2 regions of the Kocuria sediminis genome follow, and region 2 is predicted to be linked to the other one. Evidence: predicted binding sites of a transcription regulator. Region 2 holds the regulator's gene; the other holds the start of a gene.
What was found. Region 2 encodes HspR, which represses chaperone genes until heat shock. Its sites were predicted from a motif close to AAGTTGAGTCNNNNNGACTCAACTT; they were not measured.

Region 1: GMA12_RS05185 (Hsp20/alpha crystallin family protein) is a predicted target of HspR. The motif match lies at 3,781-3,805, and genes of this name have one in related genera.

The regions. Positions count from the first base shown of each region.
Region 1 is NZ_WOGU01000003.1:184,300-192,720, reverse strand. Features, by position in the region: gene purH (bifunctional phosphoribosylaminoimidazolecarboxamide formyltransferase/IMP cyclohydrolase) at 1-704, shown strand, start outside; gene GMA12_RS05190 (NADP-dependent isocitrate dehydrogenase) at 821-3,043, opposite strand; gene GMA12_RS05185 (Hsp20/alpha crystallin family protein) at 3,241-3,744, opposite strand; gene GMA12_RS05180 (Gfo/Idh/MocA family protein) at 3,900-4,994, opposite strand; gene GMA12_RS19230 (TetR/AcrR family transcriptional regulator) at 5,076-5,753, shown strand; gene GMA12_RS05170 (gamma carbonic anhydrase family protein) at 5,775-6,311, opposite strand; gene GMA12_RS05165 (beta-phosphoglucomutase family hydrolase) at 6,365-8,421, opposite strand, start outside.
Region 2 is NZ_WOGU01000002.1:125,248-133,668, reverse strand. Features, by position in the region: gene GMA12_RS02840 (multidrug effflux MFS transporter) at 1-638, opposite strand, end outside; gene GMA12_RS02835 (LOG family protein) at 873-1,487, shown strand; gene trmB (tRNA (guanosine(46)-N7)-methyltransferase TrmB) at 1,492-2,403, shown strand; gene GMA12_RS02825 (GNAT family N-acetyltransferase) at 2,400-2,888, shown strand; gene GMA12_RS02820 (heat shock protein transcriptional repressor HspR) at 2,952-3,392, opposite strand; gene GMA12_RS02815 (DnaJ C-terminal domain-containing protein) at 3,394-4,410, opposite strand; gene GMA12_RS02810 (nucleotide exchange factor GrpE) at 4,563-5,201, opposite strand; gene dnaK (molecular chaperone DnaK) at 5,204-7,060, opposite strand; gene GMA12_RS02800 (BCCT family transporter) at 7,384-8,421, shown strand, end outside.

The DNA of each region.
Region 1 (8,421 bases), on a different contig from region 2:
CCGACGCCCACCGCAAGGCCCACGCGTGCGACCCGCTCTCCGCCTACGGCGGGGTGATCGCCGCGAACCGGACGGTCACCCGGGCCATGGCCGAGACGGTCAAGGACATCTTCACGGAGGTCGTCGTGGCCCCCGGCTTCGAGCCGGAGGCCCTGGAGATCCTGCAGGCCAAGAAGAACATCCGCCTGCTCGAGCTGCCCGAGGGCTTCGCCCGCGACGCCCTCGAGTACCGGCAGGTCTCCGGCGGGGCCCTCTTCCAGGTCGCCGACCGGCTCGACGCCGCCGGTGACGACCCCGCCTCCTGGACCCTCGCGGCGGGGGCGCCGGCCGACGAGCGGACGCTGGCCGACCTCGCCTTCGCGTGGAAGGCGCTGCGGGCCGTGAAGTCCAACGCGATCCTGCTCGCCGACCAGGGCGCCTCGGTGGGCATCGGCATGGGCCAGGTCAACCGCGTGGACTCCTGCCGGCTCTCCGTGGAGCGGGCCGACGGGCTGGGCGAGGACGGCGCCGAGCGCGCGCGCGGGTCCGTGGCGGCGTCGGACGCGTTCTTCCCCTTCGCGGACGGGCTGCAGGTGCTGCTCGACGCCGGCGTGCGCGCCGTCGTCCAGCCCGGCGGCTCGATCCGGGACGAGGAGGTCGTGGCCGCGGCCGAGGCCGCCGGCGTGACCATGTACTTCACCGGGGCGCGGCACTTCTTCCACTGACCCGCTCCCCGGCCCGGCGGCGGCGCCGGGCACGGCAACGGCCGCACCCCCGAGGGGATGCGGCCGTTGCCGTGCGCGCCGGTCGCCCCGGGCGGGGCGACCGGCGCGGGGCCGACTCACACGGACAGCGAGGCGAGCACCCGGTTGAAGGTCTCCGAGGGGCGCATCACCGCGGACGTCTTGGCGTCGTCCGGCCGGTAGTACCCCCCGATGTCCGCCGGGCGGCCCTGCACGGAGAGCAGCTCCTCGTTGATCGCGTCCTCGTGGGCGGCCAGCTGCTCCGCCACGGAGGTGAAGGCCTGGGCCAGCTCGGCGTCCTCGTCCTGGCGGGCCAGCTCCTGGGCCCAGTACAGGGCCAGGTAGAAGTGGCTGCCGCGGTTGTCGATCTCCCCGACCTTCCGGCTCGGGGACTTGTTCTCCTCGAGGAAGGTGCCGGTGGCGCGGTCGAGGCACGCGCCGAGGATGCGGGCCCGGGCGTTGTCCGCCGTGGAGGCCAGGTGCTCCAGGCTCGCGGCCAGGGCGAGGAACTCGCCGAGGCTGTCCCAGCGCAGGTGGTTCTCCTCGACCAGCTGCTGGACGTGCTTGGGGGCGGACCCGCCGGCACCGGTCTCGAAGAGGCCGCCGCCGTTGATGAGCGGGACCACGGAGAGCATCTTCGCGGAGGTGCCCAGCTCCAGGATCGGGAACAGGTCGGTCAGGTAGTCGCGCAGCACGTTGCCGGTGACGGAGATGGTGTCCTCGCCGCGGCGGATCCGCTCGATGGAGAACGCGGTGGCCTCCATGGGGGACATGATCTCGATCTGCAGGCCCTCGGTGTCGTGCTCACCGAGGTACTGCTCGACCTTGGCGATGAGGTTGGTGTCGTGGGCGCGGGTGCGGTCCAGCCAGAACACCGCCGGCGTCGCGGAGGCCCGGGCGCGGGTCACGGCCAGCTTCACCCAGTCCCGGATCGCGACGTCCTTGGTCTGGCAGGCGCGCCAGATGTCGCCGGGGAAGACCTCGTGCTCGATCAGGACGGTGCCGGAGGAGTCGACGAGCTGGACGGTGCCCTGCGCGGGGATCTCGAAGGTCTTGTCGTGGGAGCCGTACTCCTCGGCCTTCATCGCCATGAGCCCCACGTTCGGGACGGAGCCCATGGTCCGCGGGTCGAACGCGCCGTGGGCGCGGCAGTCGTCGATCACGGCCTGGTAGATCCCGGCGTAGGAGCTGTCCGGCAGGACCGCCAGGGTGTCGGCCTCCTCGCCGTCCGGGCCCCACATGTGCCCGGAGGTGCGGATCATGGCCGGCATCGAGGCGTCCACGATGATGTCCGAGGGCACGTGCAGGTTGCTGATGCCCTTGTCGGAGTTGACCATGGCCAGCGCCGGGCCGTCGGCCAGGCCCTTGTCGATCGCGGCCCGGACCTCGTCGCGGACCCCGGCCGGGAGCGCGTCGAGACCGTTGAGGATCGCGGCCAGGCCGTTGGCGGGGGACAGGCCCGCCTTCTCCAGGGCGGCGCCGTGGGCGGCGAAGAGCTCCGGGAAGAACGCCTTGATGACGTGGCCGAAGATGATCGGGTCGGAGACCTTCATCATGGTGGCCTTCAGGTGCACCGAGAAGAGGACACCCTCCCGCTTGGCGCGCTCGACCTGCTCGGCGAGGAACGCGTCCAGGGCGGCGGCCCGCATCACCGTGGCGTCGACGACCTCGCCGGCGAGGACGGGCACGGACTCCTTGAGCACCGTGGTGCTGCCGTCCTCGCCCACCAGGCGGATCTGCAGGGTGTCCTCGGACTCCATGACCACGGACTTCTCGTTGGCGCGGAAGTCGTCGGCGCCCATGGTGGCCACGTTGGTCCGGGAGTCCGCGGACCACTCGCCCATCCGGTGCGGGTTCTTGCGGGCGTAGTTCTTCACCGAGGCGGGGGCGCGGCGGTCGGAGTTGCCCTCGCGCAGGACCGGGTTCACGGCGGAGCCCTTGATCTTGTCGTAGCGGGCGCGGGTGTCCTTCTGCTCGTCGGTCTCCGGCTCGTCCGGGTAGTCCGGCAGGGCGAAGCCCTGCTCCTGCAGCTCCTTCACCGCGGCCTTGAGCTGCGGGACGGAGGCGGAGATGTTCGGCAGCTTGATGATGTTGGCCTCGGGCGTCTTCGCCAGGTCGCCGAGCTCGGCGAGGGCGTCGTCGACCCGCTGCTCCTGGGGCAGGCGGTCGCTGAAGGCCGCGAGGATGCGCCCGGCCAGGGAGATGTCCCGGGTCTCGACCTCGACGCCGGCGGTCGAGGCGTAGGCCTCGATGACGGGCTTGAAGGAGTAGGTGGCGAGCAGGGGCGCCTCGTCGGTGCGGGTGTAGATGATCTTTGCCATGTGCGGGCTGTCTCCCATGTATGTCGACGGATGCGGGTCGGTGTTTCCTGGTGCCAAGATACCCGAGCCCGCGCCCGCCCCGTTGACCGGCGCCCGCCCGTGGACGCCCCCGGGCACGGCCACGGGCCCGCTCCCCGGAGGGAGCGGGCCCGTGGCCGCGGCGGTGCCGGAGCGCCTGCGCGCCGGCACCGGCGGGATCAGCCCTCGGTGGACTGCGTCGAGCGGGTGCCGTTGACGAGCTCGCCCTCGCCGATCACGCGGTCCCCCTCCTGGCCGTTGCCCAGGGCCTGCTGCTCGCCCTGGCCGGAGACCACCTGGATCTTGCGCGGCTTGGCCTGGGCGGACACCGGGATGGTCACCGTGAGCACGCCGTTGTCGTAGCTCGCGGCGATGTTCTGGATGTCGATGCCCTGGCCGAGGTTGAGCTGGCGGACGAACGAGGAGCTCTGCCGCTCCCGGGTGATCCACTGGACGTCCTGGACCTCGGGCAGCTTCCGCTCGGCCCGGATGGTCAGCAGCTGACCGTCGACGTCGACGTCGACGCTCTCCGGGTCGATGCCCGGCAGGTCGGCGCGCAGGATGTAGCGGTCGCCGTCCCGGTAGAGGTCCATCGGCATCTCCCGCAGGCCCTGGCGGGCGAACAGCGAGGCGGCGAGGCGGTCGAAATCGTTGAACGGCGTGAACATCGTGGCCACGTCCATCATCTCCTCAACTACATGAGCAGTGCCTTTGACATTTAGTTGAGTCATACCGGCTCAACTGTGATTGATGATAGCTCTGCCGCAGGAGGGGGTTCAACGGTTGTGACGCCCGATCGCCCAGGGCGAACCCGGCCGCCGGTGGGGTGGCGCGGCCCTCAGCGGCGGTCGTTGGGGTAGTCCACCCCGATCCGTTCGCGGACCTGGTCGAAGAGCTCGACGAGCTCGAGGGAGTCCGCCCAGGGCATCACGGGGGACTCCGGCAGCCCCTGCTGGATGCAGCGGGTGGCCTCGCGCATCTCGTAGACGTACCCGGCGCCGGTCACCTCCACCTGCTCCACGACCGGGGCGGCGCCCCCGCGCGCGCCGTCGGCGCTCTGCAGCACGAGGGTCGTGGGGCAGTTGATCCGCCCGTCCACGCGCAGCCAGCCGTGCGTGCCGCTCACGGTGACCTGGTGCGGCACGGTGCTGGAGAGCGTGCCGCTCACATGGCCCCGGCCGTGCCCGAAGTCCAGGGTCAGGGCGGTGTCCAGGTCCACGGCCGTGGCGCCGAGCTCGGCCCGGGCCGTCCAGCTCTCCGGGGCGCCCAGCACGGCGCCGGTCCAGGTCAGCGGATAGACCATCATGTCCAGCAGCACCCCGCCGCCGTCGGCGTTGCGGAAGAGCCGGTGGTCGGGGTCCACCGGGCGGTGGGTGCCGATCGAGGCCTCGACCGAGCGCACCCGGCCCAGCCGCCCCGCCCGGATCCAGTGCATCGCCGTGCGGAAGCCGGGGGTCATCCGGGTCCAGACGGCCTCCATGAGGAACACCCCGTGCGCGCGGGCCAGCCGCGTGAGGTCGCGGACCTCCGCGGCGGTCATCGCCAGGGCCTTCTCGCACACCACGTGCTTGCCCGCGCGCAGCAGCGCGGACACGTCCCGGTGGTGGTAGCCGTGCGGCGTGGCCACGTAGACCACCTCCACGTCCGGGTCGGCCGCGAGGCGCTCCAGACCCGTGCTGCCGGCGGTGTCCCCGTACGCCCGCTCCACCCCGTGCCGGCGGGCGAAGTCCTCGGCGCGGTGCTGGTCGCGGGAGCTCACGGCGACGAGCCGGGCGTCCGGCAGGGCGGCGATGTCGGGCACCACCTTCTCGGCGATGTCGGCCGTGCTCACCACGCCCCAGCCGAGCGTGCGGCCGGTCGGCGTGAGCGGGGCGTCCAGGTGGGCGGCGTCGAGGGCGGCGTCGACGAAGGGCGAGAGGGTCGCGGCAGGCATGGGCGCATTCTGCCACGCGCCGCCCGGCCGGACGGGCGCCGGCACCGAACCGAACGACCGTTCGTCGCCTAGACTGGCGCCGTGCCCCGGGTCAGCCAGCAGTACAAGGACGAGCGCCGTCGCGAGATCGTGGCGGCCGCCAGCGGCTGCTTCCTGGAGCACGGCTTCGGCGGGGCCTCGATGCACCGGATCATCGCCGCGACGGGGCTGTCAGCGGGAGCGCTGTACAACCACTTCCCGTCCAAGCACGAGCTCGTGGTCGCGTCCGCGCGGGCGGCCCTGGACCGGGTCCTGGCGGTGGACGAGGACGCGGCACCGGCCGTGGACGAGGACGCGGCCCGGGCCGCGGCAGGGGAGGCGGCCGGGCGCTCCGCGGAGGCCACGGGCGGGCGCCCGGCGCCGGAGGTCCCCGGCGCGGACCCTGCCGGGTGGGTGGCGGAGCTGCTGGAGCGGCTCGCCGCGGACCCGGCCGCCACGCGGCTGCTGCTCATCACGTGGGGCGAGGCCGTGAGCGAACCGGCCCTGGCCGCGGTGGCCGGCGAGCACCTCGCACAGGTGCGCGCGCGGGTCGAGGAGCGCTACGGCCGGTGGGCCGCCGAGGAGCTCGGCCTGGGCCCGGACCGCTCCCGGGAGTGGGTCGCGATGTTCGCCCAGGCCATCCTCTCGGTGCTGCAGGGCTACGTGGTGCAGTCGTGCCTGCTGCCCGGGTTCGACCATGACGCCTACCTGGACTACGCGCGCACCCTCGCGGCGCAGTGACCGGGCGTCCGGCGGCGGGGCTCAGGCGTTGAGCTCGCGGTGCTCGGCGGAGAGCTGCACGTAGGTCCGGGCGTTGGCGCGCACCTTCTCCCGCTCCGGCTCGGTGAGCTCGCGGCGGACCTTGGCGGGGACCCCGGCCACCAGCGAGCCCGGCGGCACCACGGTGCCCTCGAGGACCACCGCGCCGGCGGCGACCAGGGACCCGGAGCCGATCACGGCGCCGTTGAGGACGGTCGCGTTCATCCCCACCAGGACCTCGTCCTCCACGGTGCAGCCGTGGACCACGGCGCCGTGGCCCACGCTGACGCCGGCCCCGATCGTGCAGGGGTGGTCGGGGTCCGAGTGCACCACCACGTTGTCCTGCAGGTTCGACCCGGCGCCGATCCGCACGGGGGAGCGGTCCCCGCGCACCACGGCGCCGTAGAACACCCCGGAGTCCGCTCCCAGCTCGACGTCGCCGACCACCGTGGCGGTCGGCGCCACGAAGGCGGAGGCGGCGATCCGGGGCGTGCGCCCGGCGTGGGGGAGGACCAGTCCGGTCGGGGCAGGGCGTTCCATGGCCCCAGCGTAGCGGCCGCCGCGGGGGATCCCGCGGCGGCCGCCGGTCCGGCTCAGGCGTGCCGCGACGCCGCCGGGACCGTGCCCAGCGGGTGGCGCTGCTGGATCGCGACCCGGATCTTCTGCCCGCCCTTGAGCACGTACTCCGCCCCGTGCACGTGGATGGTGACGTTGCCGGCCCGCCGCGAGGTGCCCTCGAGCTCGAGCACGTGGTGGTCGATGCAGACGCGGATCACCTGGCCCCGGTAGAGCACGGTGAACGAGACCCGGTCCAGCTGGCTCGGCAGCGCGGGGTCGAACTCCAGCCACTCCCCGCGCACGCGCAGCCCGGCGTAGGCCCGGGTGACGACGTCCACGGAGCCGGCCATGGCGCCGAGGTGGATGCCCTCGCCCGTGGTCCCGCCCTGGGTGTCGTCCAGGTCGATCAGCAGCGCGTCCTGGAAGGCCGACCACGACCGGTCCGGGTTCAGCCAGGCGAGCACCGAGGCGTTGACCACCCGGGAGAGGGAGGACCCGTGCGAGGACCGCGCGATGTAGAAGTCCACGGTGCGCTCGATGGCGGCGTGGTCCACCTCGTAGCCCATCCGCCCGAGCTCCTCCACGAGGCCGTCGGGGCCGAAGAGGTAGACGAGCATGATCGTGTCCGCCTGCTTGGCGAGCTTGTAGTTGTTGGTCATGTCGCCCTCGTTCTCCAGCAGGAGGTCGAGGCGGCCGATGTTGCGGTACTTGGCCCGGTAGAACTCCCAGTCCAGCTCGTCGAGGTCGTCGTAGCCGTGGAACTGGCTGATGGTGCCGTCCTTGTTGAACGGCACGAACATCCGCTCCGACATCCGCTGCCAGGTCCCCACCTCCTCGGCCGAGAGGCCGAAGCGGGCGGAGAGCTCCTCGCGCTGGTGCTCGACCATGTGGTGGAAGATGTGGGCGCTGTGCCGGAACAGCCAGGCCGCCAGCACGTTCGTGTAGGCGTTGTCCTTCAGCCCGCCGCCGTGCTGGCCGCGGGGACCGTCGTGGTACTCGTCCGGCCCCATCACCCCGGCGATGTGGTAGCGGCCGTCCGCGGGGTCGTAGTCGGTCAGGGACGCGAAGAGGCGGGTGATCCCGATGATCAGCTCCGCGCCCTGGCCGGCCAGCCAGTCGACGTCGCCGGTGGTCTCGTAGTAGATCCAGGCGTTGTGGGCGATCGCGAGGCCCACGTGGAACTGCCGCCAGGAGTTGTCCGGCAGCCACCGGTTGGAGTGGTGGTTGAACAGCTCCGGCGGGGTCTCCTCCCGGCCGTCCGAGCCGGACTGCCAGGGGAACGCCGCACCCTCGAGACCGAACTCCATGGCCCGGTGCTTGGCCATGGGCAGCCGGCGCCACCGGTAGGAGAGCAGCGAGCGCGTCACCTGCGGCTGGCGCAGGTTGACCACCGGCAGGATGTAGAGCTCGTCCCAGAAGATGTGCCCGCGGTAGCCCTCGCCGTGCAGGCCGCGGGCCGGCACGCCGGCGTCGCGCAGCGACATGTGGGGGGCGAGGGTCTGGGACACGTGGAACAGGTGCACCCGCAGCGCCAGCTGGGTGAGGAGCAGCTCGGGGGTCTGCGCCTCGGGGTCCGGGCACACGTCCACGTCGTAGCGGTCCCACAGCAGGGACCACTCGACCTCGTGCGAGGGCAGCAGGCCCCGCACGCCGCTGGGGTTGCGGTCCAGCTCGGCGAGGGCCCCCTCGCGGGGGGAGCCGATCGCGGCGTCGCGGCTGGTGACGACCGCGGTGGTGGAGTCGATGATCACCGGCCGCCCGTCGGCGATGTTGACCTGGTGGCGGCGGAACTCCGTGCCGCCGGGGCGGATCTCCCGGCGCTCCCGCACGTTCTGGCCGCCCTCGATCACGGTGCGCTGGGCGGTGGTGATCTCGATCTTGGACTGCGTGGTGCGCACGTGCGAGAGCAGGGTCTCGTGGTCGTCGGGCAGCGACGTGGACTCGAGGTCCACCAGGTGGTGGTCGTTGAGGTCCTGGTACTCCGCCACCCCCGTGTTGCGGACGCTGGGGTCGATGCCCGTGCGCAGGTGCAGGCGCCCGGAGAAGCCGCGGGCGGTCACCGTGGTCTCCTGCGCGCCCAGGTGCCGGTAGC
Region 2 (8,421 bases):
ACCCCGCCTCGGTGCCGCCGGTGCGGCGGCAGGGTCTCCGGGACCACGAGGACCGAGCACGCGAGCATCAGCAGCCCGAACGCGGCGAGCGCCCAGAACACGGTCTGCCACGGAGCCACGGTGGCGATCACCCCGCCCAGCAGAGGCGCCACGACCGGGGCCAGGGAGGTGATGGTGGCGAGCACCGAGAAGAGCTGGGCGGCCCGGCGTCCGGAGGCGATGTCCGAGACCACGGCCCGGGCGATCACCACGCCCGCCGCGCCGGCGGCGCCCTGCACCGCGCGCAGCACGATCACTGCGCCGACGCTGGGCGCGAGGACCACGGCCACGGAGCTGAGCAGGAACAGCACGTTGCCGGCGACCATGAGCCGGTGCCTTCCGAGCACGTCGGAGACCGGGCCCAGCAGGAACTGTCCCAGGGCCATGCCGACCATGTAGCTGGTGAGGGTCAGCTGCACCGCGGAGGTCGAGGCGCCGAAGTGCACGGCCATGGCCGGCATGGACGCGAGGTACATGTCCGTGGCCATCGGGCTGACTGCGCTGAGGATCCCCAGTGCCGCCACCAGCACGACCCGGTCCGCCCTGCCGCTGAGACGCAGACGGGAACGGACCGGGTGGCCGGGGGTCGGTTTGCTCATGGTGGGTCCTCGGGATGGGGCGGGGGACGTGCGGCTTCGGGTGCGGGCGGGGCTTGGGGGTGCGGGCGGTCTGCGGGTGCAGACGCTGATGGCTGGGTCTAAGGCTGGGTCTGGGTCTGGGTCTGGGTGCAGGGACGGACGGTGCTCGGGGCGGCACGCGCCGCTGCGGATGGGTGGCGGGGCGCCGTGCAGCCGGATTCATGGTATCGGCGCCGGTGCGGCGAGAATGTCCCCATGAGACTTGCCGTATACACCGGAGCCTCCCTGGGCTCGGACCCCCTGTTCGCCGAGGCCGCCGCGGCCTTCGCCGCCGAGCTCGCCCGCCGCGGGGTGGGCGTGGTCTACGGCGGCGGTCACGTGGGACTGATGGGCGTCGTCGCCGACGCCGCCCTGGCCGCCGGCGGCGAGGTGATCGGAGTGATGCCGCGCTCCCTCGTCGAGGACGAGACGGCCCACACCGGCCTGACCGAGCTGCACGTCGTCGGGACGATGCACGAGCGCAAGGCGGAGATGGCCCGCCTCGCGGACGGTTTCGTGGCCCTGCCCGGAGGGCTCGGCACCCTGGAGGAGATCTTCGAGGCGTGGACCTGGCTGCAGGTGGGCGTGCACGCCAAGCCCGTCGGCTTCCTCGACGTCGCCGGGTTCTGGCAGCCCCTGCTGGAGGCGGTCGCCGAGATGTCCGCCGCGGGGCTGGTGCGCCCCGAGTACCGTGACGCCGCCGTGGTCGCCCAGGACGCGGACGAGCTGCTGGCCCGCTTCGCCGTGTGGGAGGCGCCTCGCCGGCGCTGGGCCGAACCGCTCCCCCCGGACAGCACCACCGCACCGGTCCGGCCTGCGCCTAGGATGTAGGGCGATGACCGAGCACACTCCCTCCCCTGCCGACACACCCGCCGACACACCTGCCGAAGAGCCCGCTGCTGAGAGCACCGCAGAGAGCGCGGCACAGAGCGCCGGGACGACGTCCGAAGACACTGCCGAGGTGGCCGCCGGAGAGCACGCCGGGGGCGCGGGCCAGGGCCCCGTCCCGGAGGCCTTCCACCGCCGGCCGTACTCCTTCGTGCGCCGCGGCGACCGCCTGACCGCCCGCCGCCAGAAGGCGTGGGACGACTGGGCGCCCACACGCGTGCTGGACGTCCCGCGGGTGCGCACCGACACCTCCGTGCACCCCGACCACGAGCTCGACGCGGCCGCGGCCTTTGGGCGCGAGGCGCCCCTGGTCGTGGAGGTCGGCTCCGGGCTGGGCGAGGCCGTCGTGCACGCCGCCGCGCAGGACCCCGCCCGGAACTACCTCGCCGTCGAGGTGTACAAGCCGGGGATCGCGGACCTGCTGCTCAAGGCGGGCCAGGCCGGGGTGGACAACGTCCGGGTGGTCCAGGCCAACGCCCCCGAGGTCCTGGAGCACATGCTCGCCCCCGCCTCGGTCGACGAGCTGTGGGTGTTCTTCCCGGATCCCTGGCACAAGACCCGCCACCACAAGCGGCGCCTCGTCTCCCCCGCCTTCGCCGAGCTGGCCGCACGGGTGCTCGCCCCGGGCGGGCTGTGGCGTCTGGCCACGGACTGGCAGGAGTACGCGCTCGTGATGCGCGAGGTCCTGGACGCCGCCCCGCAGTTCGAGAACCTGCACCCGGGTCCGCTCGCGGACGACGAGCACCCGGACGTGGGCTGGGCCCCCCGCTGGGAGGGCCGGGTCCTGACGAGCTTCGAGCGCAAGGCCCGGGAGGCGGGACGCGTGCCGCGCGACCTGACCTACCGCCGGCTTCCGTGAGCGCGGCAGCCGCCCCGGACGGCTTCGTCGTCGTGCCCCCGGGCGACCCCCGCACGCGGCCGCTGCTGGCGGGCCTGCACCGGGAGTACGTGGCGCGCTACGGTGCGTCGATCGGCGCGGAGGAGATGGAGCACCACCCCGTCGACGAGTTCCGGGCGCCCACCGGCGCCCTGGTGCTGCTGCTCGAGGGCGGGCTGACGGTGGCCGGCGGCGCCTTCCGGCGGCACGACGACGTCACGGCCGAGCTCAAGCGCATCTGGACGGACCCCGGGCACCGCCGGCGGGGGTTCTCCCGGCGGGTCCTGGCCGAGCTCGAGCGGCTCGCCGCCGCCGCCGGCTACCGGCGCATCTACCTCACCACGGGCAACCGCCAGCCCGAGGCCTACGCCCTCTACCGGGGCAGCGGGTACGTCCCGCTCCCCGGTGTCGCCCACAGCTACGCGGACGGCGTGTACGACGTGGGCTTCGAGAAGCACCTGCGCTGAGCCGAGCCCGCGCCGGGGAGCCGGCGCACGGAGCGCCGGCCGTCGGCACGGACGGCGGGCGGCTCAGCGCTCCTGCTGCCGCGGCGGCCGGTAGAGCACCACGGCCTGGGAGATCTTGCGGGCCCGCGGGCGGGAGCCACGAGCCATCCGCACCACGTCCCCGCCGACGCCGGCGGCGAAGATGCGCGAGGACTCCTCGGCCCGCTCCCGGGCCTCGTCGAGCTCCTGCCCCAGCTCCGCCACCTTCGCCTGCAGGGCCGCGACCTGGTTCTCCAGCTGCAGGATGCGCCGGATCCCCTCCAGGGAGACGCCCTGCTGGGAGAGCACCTGGATCTGCTGCAGCTTCTCGATGTCCCGCTGGGAGTAGCGCCGCGCCCGGCCTGGCGCGCGGGAGGGCTTGACCAGGCCGAGCCGGTCGTACTGGCGCAGCGTCTGCGGGTGCATCTCGGCGATCTCCGCGGCCACGGAGATCACGAAGAGCGGCTGGTCGACGTCGAGAGCCATCTCAGACCCGTGCCTTCGCGGCCAGGCCCGCCCGGGGGTCGTCGTCGGCGGTCGCCTCCGCGAACGCGCGGACCGCGGCCTCGGCCGCCTCGTCCAGGTGGGCGGGCACGTGCACCTCGACGGTCACGATGAGGTTCCCCGCGCCCTTGGCCGTGCTGAACCCGCGGCCCTTGACGCGGAAGCGCCGGCCCGACGACGTCCCGGCGGGCACCTTCAGCCGCACCGTGCCGCCGTCCAGGGTGGGCACCTCCACGGTGGCGCCCAGGGCGGCCTCGGGGAAGGTGATCGGCACGGTGACCTCGACGTCGTCCGTGCCGTCCACGCGGGTGAAGAACGGGTGCGAGCCCACGTGCACGGTGACGTACAGGTCGCCGGGCCCGCCGGGACCGGAGTGACCCTTGCCGGCGAGCTTGAGCTTCTGCCCGTCGCGCACCCCGGCGGGGACGCGCACCGTGGTCTCCTGCCCGTTGCCGCGGCGCAGCTTCACGGTGGTGCCGTGCACCGAGGAGCGGAACGGGATGCTGGTCTCCGTGCGGATGTCCTCCCCGCGGGTGGGCGGGGCCTGGTAGCCGGCCCCGGGGGCGCCGTAGCCGCCCGGGCCGCCGAACTGTGAGAACAGGTCCTCGAAGCCGCCTGCCCCGCCGAAGCCCGCACCGCCGGTGGAGTAGCTGGTCCGCCGGCGCCGGCCGCCGCCGCCGGCGCCGAAGATGTCGCCGAAGAGGTCCTCGAAGTTCGCCGAGCCGCCCGCGCCGGCCGGGCCGCCGGCCGTGAAGCGGGCGCCGGAGCCCATGGCGCGGATCGCGTCGTACTGCTTGCGCTCCTCCGGGTCGGAGAGCACGGAGTTCGCCTCGGTGATGTCCTTGAACCGCTGCTCGGCCTCCGCGTCCCCGGGGTTCTGGTCGGGGTGGAACTGGCGGGCGAGCTTGCGGTAGGCCTTCTTGATGTCCGCCTCGGACGCGTCCTTGGAGACGCCGAGAATGCTGTAGAAGTCCTTGTCGATCCAGTCCTGGCTGGCCATGACGCCTCCTTTCTGTGGGCCGGTGGGGGTCCTGACGAGCAGCACCCGGTGGAAGTCCTGGGGTCCCCCGGCACGGCGCCGAGGGCTGGGGGACGGGAGGGGAGGCCCGTGGACGGGCCTCCCCTCCCGCGCCGGTCAGGCCGGGCCCGGCCTCACTCGGCGACGGCGACGGCCACCTGGGCCGGCCGCACGACGCGCTCGCCGATCCGGAAGCCGGAGCGCAGCACCATCGAGACCTGGTCGGGCTCGACCTCGCTGGTGGGCTGCTGCAGCACCGCCTCGTGGACGTTCGGGTCGAACTTCTCGCCGACCGCCCCGATGCGGGTCAGTCCCTGCCGGACGAGGATCTCCTCGAGCTTGTTCGCGATGGACGCGAACGGGCCGTCGGCGAGGTCCCCGGCCTGGCGGGCCGCGTCGATGTCGTCGAACACCGGCAGCAGGGTCTGCAGCAGGTCGCCCGTCACGAACGTGCGCAGCTGCTCCTTCTCCCGGGCCGTGCGGTGCTTGAAGTTCACGAACTCGGCCTGCAGCCGGCGCAGCTCCTCGAGCCGCTCGGCGGCCAGCGCCGCGGACGGGTCCTCCGCCGTGGCCGCCGCTCCGGCGTCGGCGGAGCCGGCGTCGGTGGACTGCGGGGTCGAGAGGATGTCGTCCACGGTCAGGCCCTCCGGCCCGGCCTCCTCGGGGGAGCCGGGGCCGGAGTCCTGCGCGGCCTGCTCGTCGGGGTTCCCGGCGGAGTTCTCGAAAGCGTTCTCCGCCGGGTTCTCGTCGGGTCCTGGCGTGGGCTCGGGCATGCTCACTTCTTCTCGTTCTCGTCGTCGACGACCTCGGCGTCGACGATGTCCTCGTCACCGGCCGCGCCGGTGGCGCCGGCACCGGGGGCGCCGTCGGCGCCGTCGGCCTGCGCCTGCGCGTAGAGGGCCTCGCCGAGCTTGGTCTGGGACTGCTGGAGCTTCTCGTAGGCCGACTTCACGGCGGCCTCGTCCTCACCCTCGAGCGCCTGCTTCAGGGCGTCGACGTCGGCCTGGACCTCGGACTTCACGTCCGCGGGCAGCTTCTCGTCGTTGTCCTTCAGCAGCTTGTCCACCGAGTACGCCTGCTGCTCCGCGTTGTTGCGCAGGTCGGCGGCCTCGCGGCGCACCCGGTCCGCCTCGGCGTTGGCCTCGGCGTCCTTGACCATGCGGTCGATGTCCTCCTTGGAGAGGGAGGACCCGCCCGTGATGGTCATCGACTGCTCGGTGCCGGTGCCCTTGTCCTTGGCGGAGACGTGGACGATGCCGTTGGCGTCGATGTCGAAGGTGACCTCGATCTGCGGCATCCCGCGCGGGGCGGGGGCGATGCCGGTCAGCTCGAAGGTGCCCAGGTTCTTGTTGTCCCGGGTGAACTGGCGCTCGCCCTGGAAGACCTGGATGGACACGGAGGGCTGGTTGTCCTCGGCGGTGGTGAAGGTCTCCGACCGCTTCGTGGGGATGGCCGTGTTGCGCTCGATGAGCTTGGTCATCACGCCGCCCTTGGTCTCGATGCCCAGCGACAGCGGGGTCACGTCGATCAGCAGCACGTCCTTGCGGTCGCCCTTGAGCACACCGGCCTGGATCGCGGCGCCGACGGCGACGACCTCGTCCGGGTTCACGCCCTTGTTCGGCTCCTGGCCGGCCAGACGCTGCACGGTCTCGGCGACCGCCGGCATGCGGGTCGAGCCGCCCACCAGGACCACGTGGTCGATGTCGGACACGGAGATGCCGGCCTCGGCGATGACGTCCTTGAACGGCTTCTCGGTGCGCTCGAGCAGGTCCCGGGTCAGCTCCTCGAACTTGGCGCGGGTGAGGCGCTCGTCCAGGTGCACCGGGCCCTCGGGGGTCACGGAGAGGTACTGCAGGGAGATGTTGGTGCTGGTCGCGGAGGACAGCTCCTTCTTGGCCTGCTCCGCGGTCTCCTTGAGCCGCTGCAGGGCGATCTTGTCCTTGGACAGGTCGGCGCCGGTCTTGGACCTCACCTGCGACAGCAGCCAGTCGACGATGCGCTGGTCCCAGTCGTCGCCGCCCAGCCGGTTGTCACCGGCGGTGGCGCGGACCTGGATGGTGGAGAAGTCGTCCTCGTCCTTGCCGACCTCCAGCAGGGAGACGTCGAAGGTGCCGCCGCCGAGGTCGAAGACGAGGATGAGCTCGTCCTCCTTGCCCTTCTCCAGGCCGTAGGCCAGGGCCGCGGCGGTGGGCTCGTTGACGATGCGCAGCACGTTCATGCCCGCGATCTCGCCGGCCTCCTTCGTGGCCTGGCGCTCGGCGTCGTTGAAGTACGCCGGGACCGTGATCACGGCGTCGGTGACCTTGTCGCCCAGGTAAGACTCGGCGTCGGTCTTCAGCTTCATGAGGATGCGCGCCGAGATCTCCTGCGCGGTGTACTTCTTGCCGTCGATCTCCTTCGACCAGCCGGTGCCCATGTGGCGCTTGACCGAGGCGATGGTGCGGTCCACGTTGGTGACGGCCTGGCGCTTGGCGATGTCGCCGACCAGGGTCTCGCCGTCCTTGGAGAAGGCGACGACGGACGGGGTGGTCCGGTTGCCCTCGGCGTTGGCGATGACGGTGGGCTCGCCGCCCTCCAGCACGGACACCACGGAGTTGGTGGTGCCGAGGTCGATTCCTACTGCACGAGACATGGAGTGTTCTCCTTCGGGTCGAGCTGAACCGGGCGGGCCGTGCTGGCCCCGTTGAGGTCCCGGAGGTCTCAGGTCTTGAGTTTTCCTGGCTCAAGTCTGCCACGTGAGCGTGCGGTGTCAAGTTAACTTGAGTCCGCCCGACTCAACCTCCCGGGGCCGATTGTGAGGTGCCGCCCATTCCGGCCCCGGCGCGATTCCGCATTGGTAGGATGTGTTGCTTGTGCCCGCACTCCCGGGCCCCACTCGACACCTCCGGGCCCGACCCGCACGCAACCGCACGCACCGACACGACACCGCACGCACCCGACACCTCTGGAGCCCCCGTGAGCACTCCGCCACCCCATTCCCCGCAGGATTCCGCACCGCCCTCCTCCTCGGCCCGCCGTGGGCGGCCCCGTGAGGTGCTGCGCGAGATCAACTATCCGCACGGCGTCCACCCCGCCCTCGTCCCCGGCCTCGCGGTCGAGGACCAGAAGCTGCGCTACGGCACCGACCGGATCGTCTTCTGCGTCACCGCCGCGCTGATCGTGGCCTTCATCGCGTGGGGCGTGCTCTCCACCGAGTCCCTGACCGCGGCCTCCTCCGCGGCACTGGCCTGGGTGACCGGCAACACCGGCTGGTTCTTCACCGCCCTCTCCACGGCCGCCGTCCTGTTCATGCTCGTCGTCGGCTTCAGCCGCACCGGACGGATCCCCCTGGGCATGGACGACGAGAAGCCCGAGTACTCCTTCTTCTCCTGGCTCGCGATGCTCTTCGCCGCCGGCATGGGCATCGGCCTGATGTTCTACGGCGCCTCCGAGCCGCTGAGCCACTTCGGCGCGGGCGTCCCGGGCTACGGCGCGGAGCCGGGCTCCGAGGAGATGACCGTCTACGCCCTCGTCCAGACCGCCTTCCACTGGGGCCTCAACCCCTGGGCCATGTACGCCGTGGTCGGCGCGGCCGTGGCCTACGGCGCCTACCGCCGCGGCCGTCCCCCGCTCATCAGCCGGATCTTCGTGCCCCTGATCGGCCAGCGGCGCGCCGAGGGCGGCCTGGGCCGGCTCATCGACATCTTCGCGATCTTCGCGACCCTCTTCGGCACGGCGGCCTCCCTCGGGATCGGCGCCCTGCAGATCGCCCGCGGGCTCGAGCTCGTCGCCGGGTGGGGCCCGCTGGGCAACGGCGGCCTGATCGCGATCATCGCCGTGCTCACCGCCGCCTTCGTCGTCTCTGCCGTCTCGGGCGTGGCCCGCGGCATCCGCTACCTGTCCAACACGAACCTGCTGCTGGCCTTCCTGCTGGCCCTGTTCGTCTTCGTCGCCGGGCCCACCGTCCTGATCCTGGACCTCGTCCCGGCCGTGTTCAGCACCTACCTGCACGAG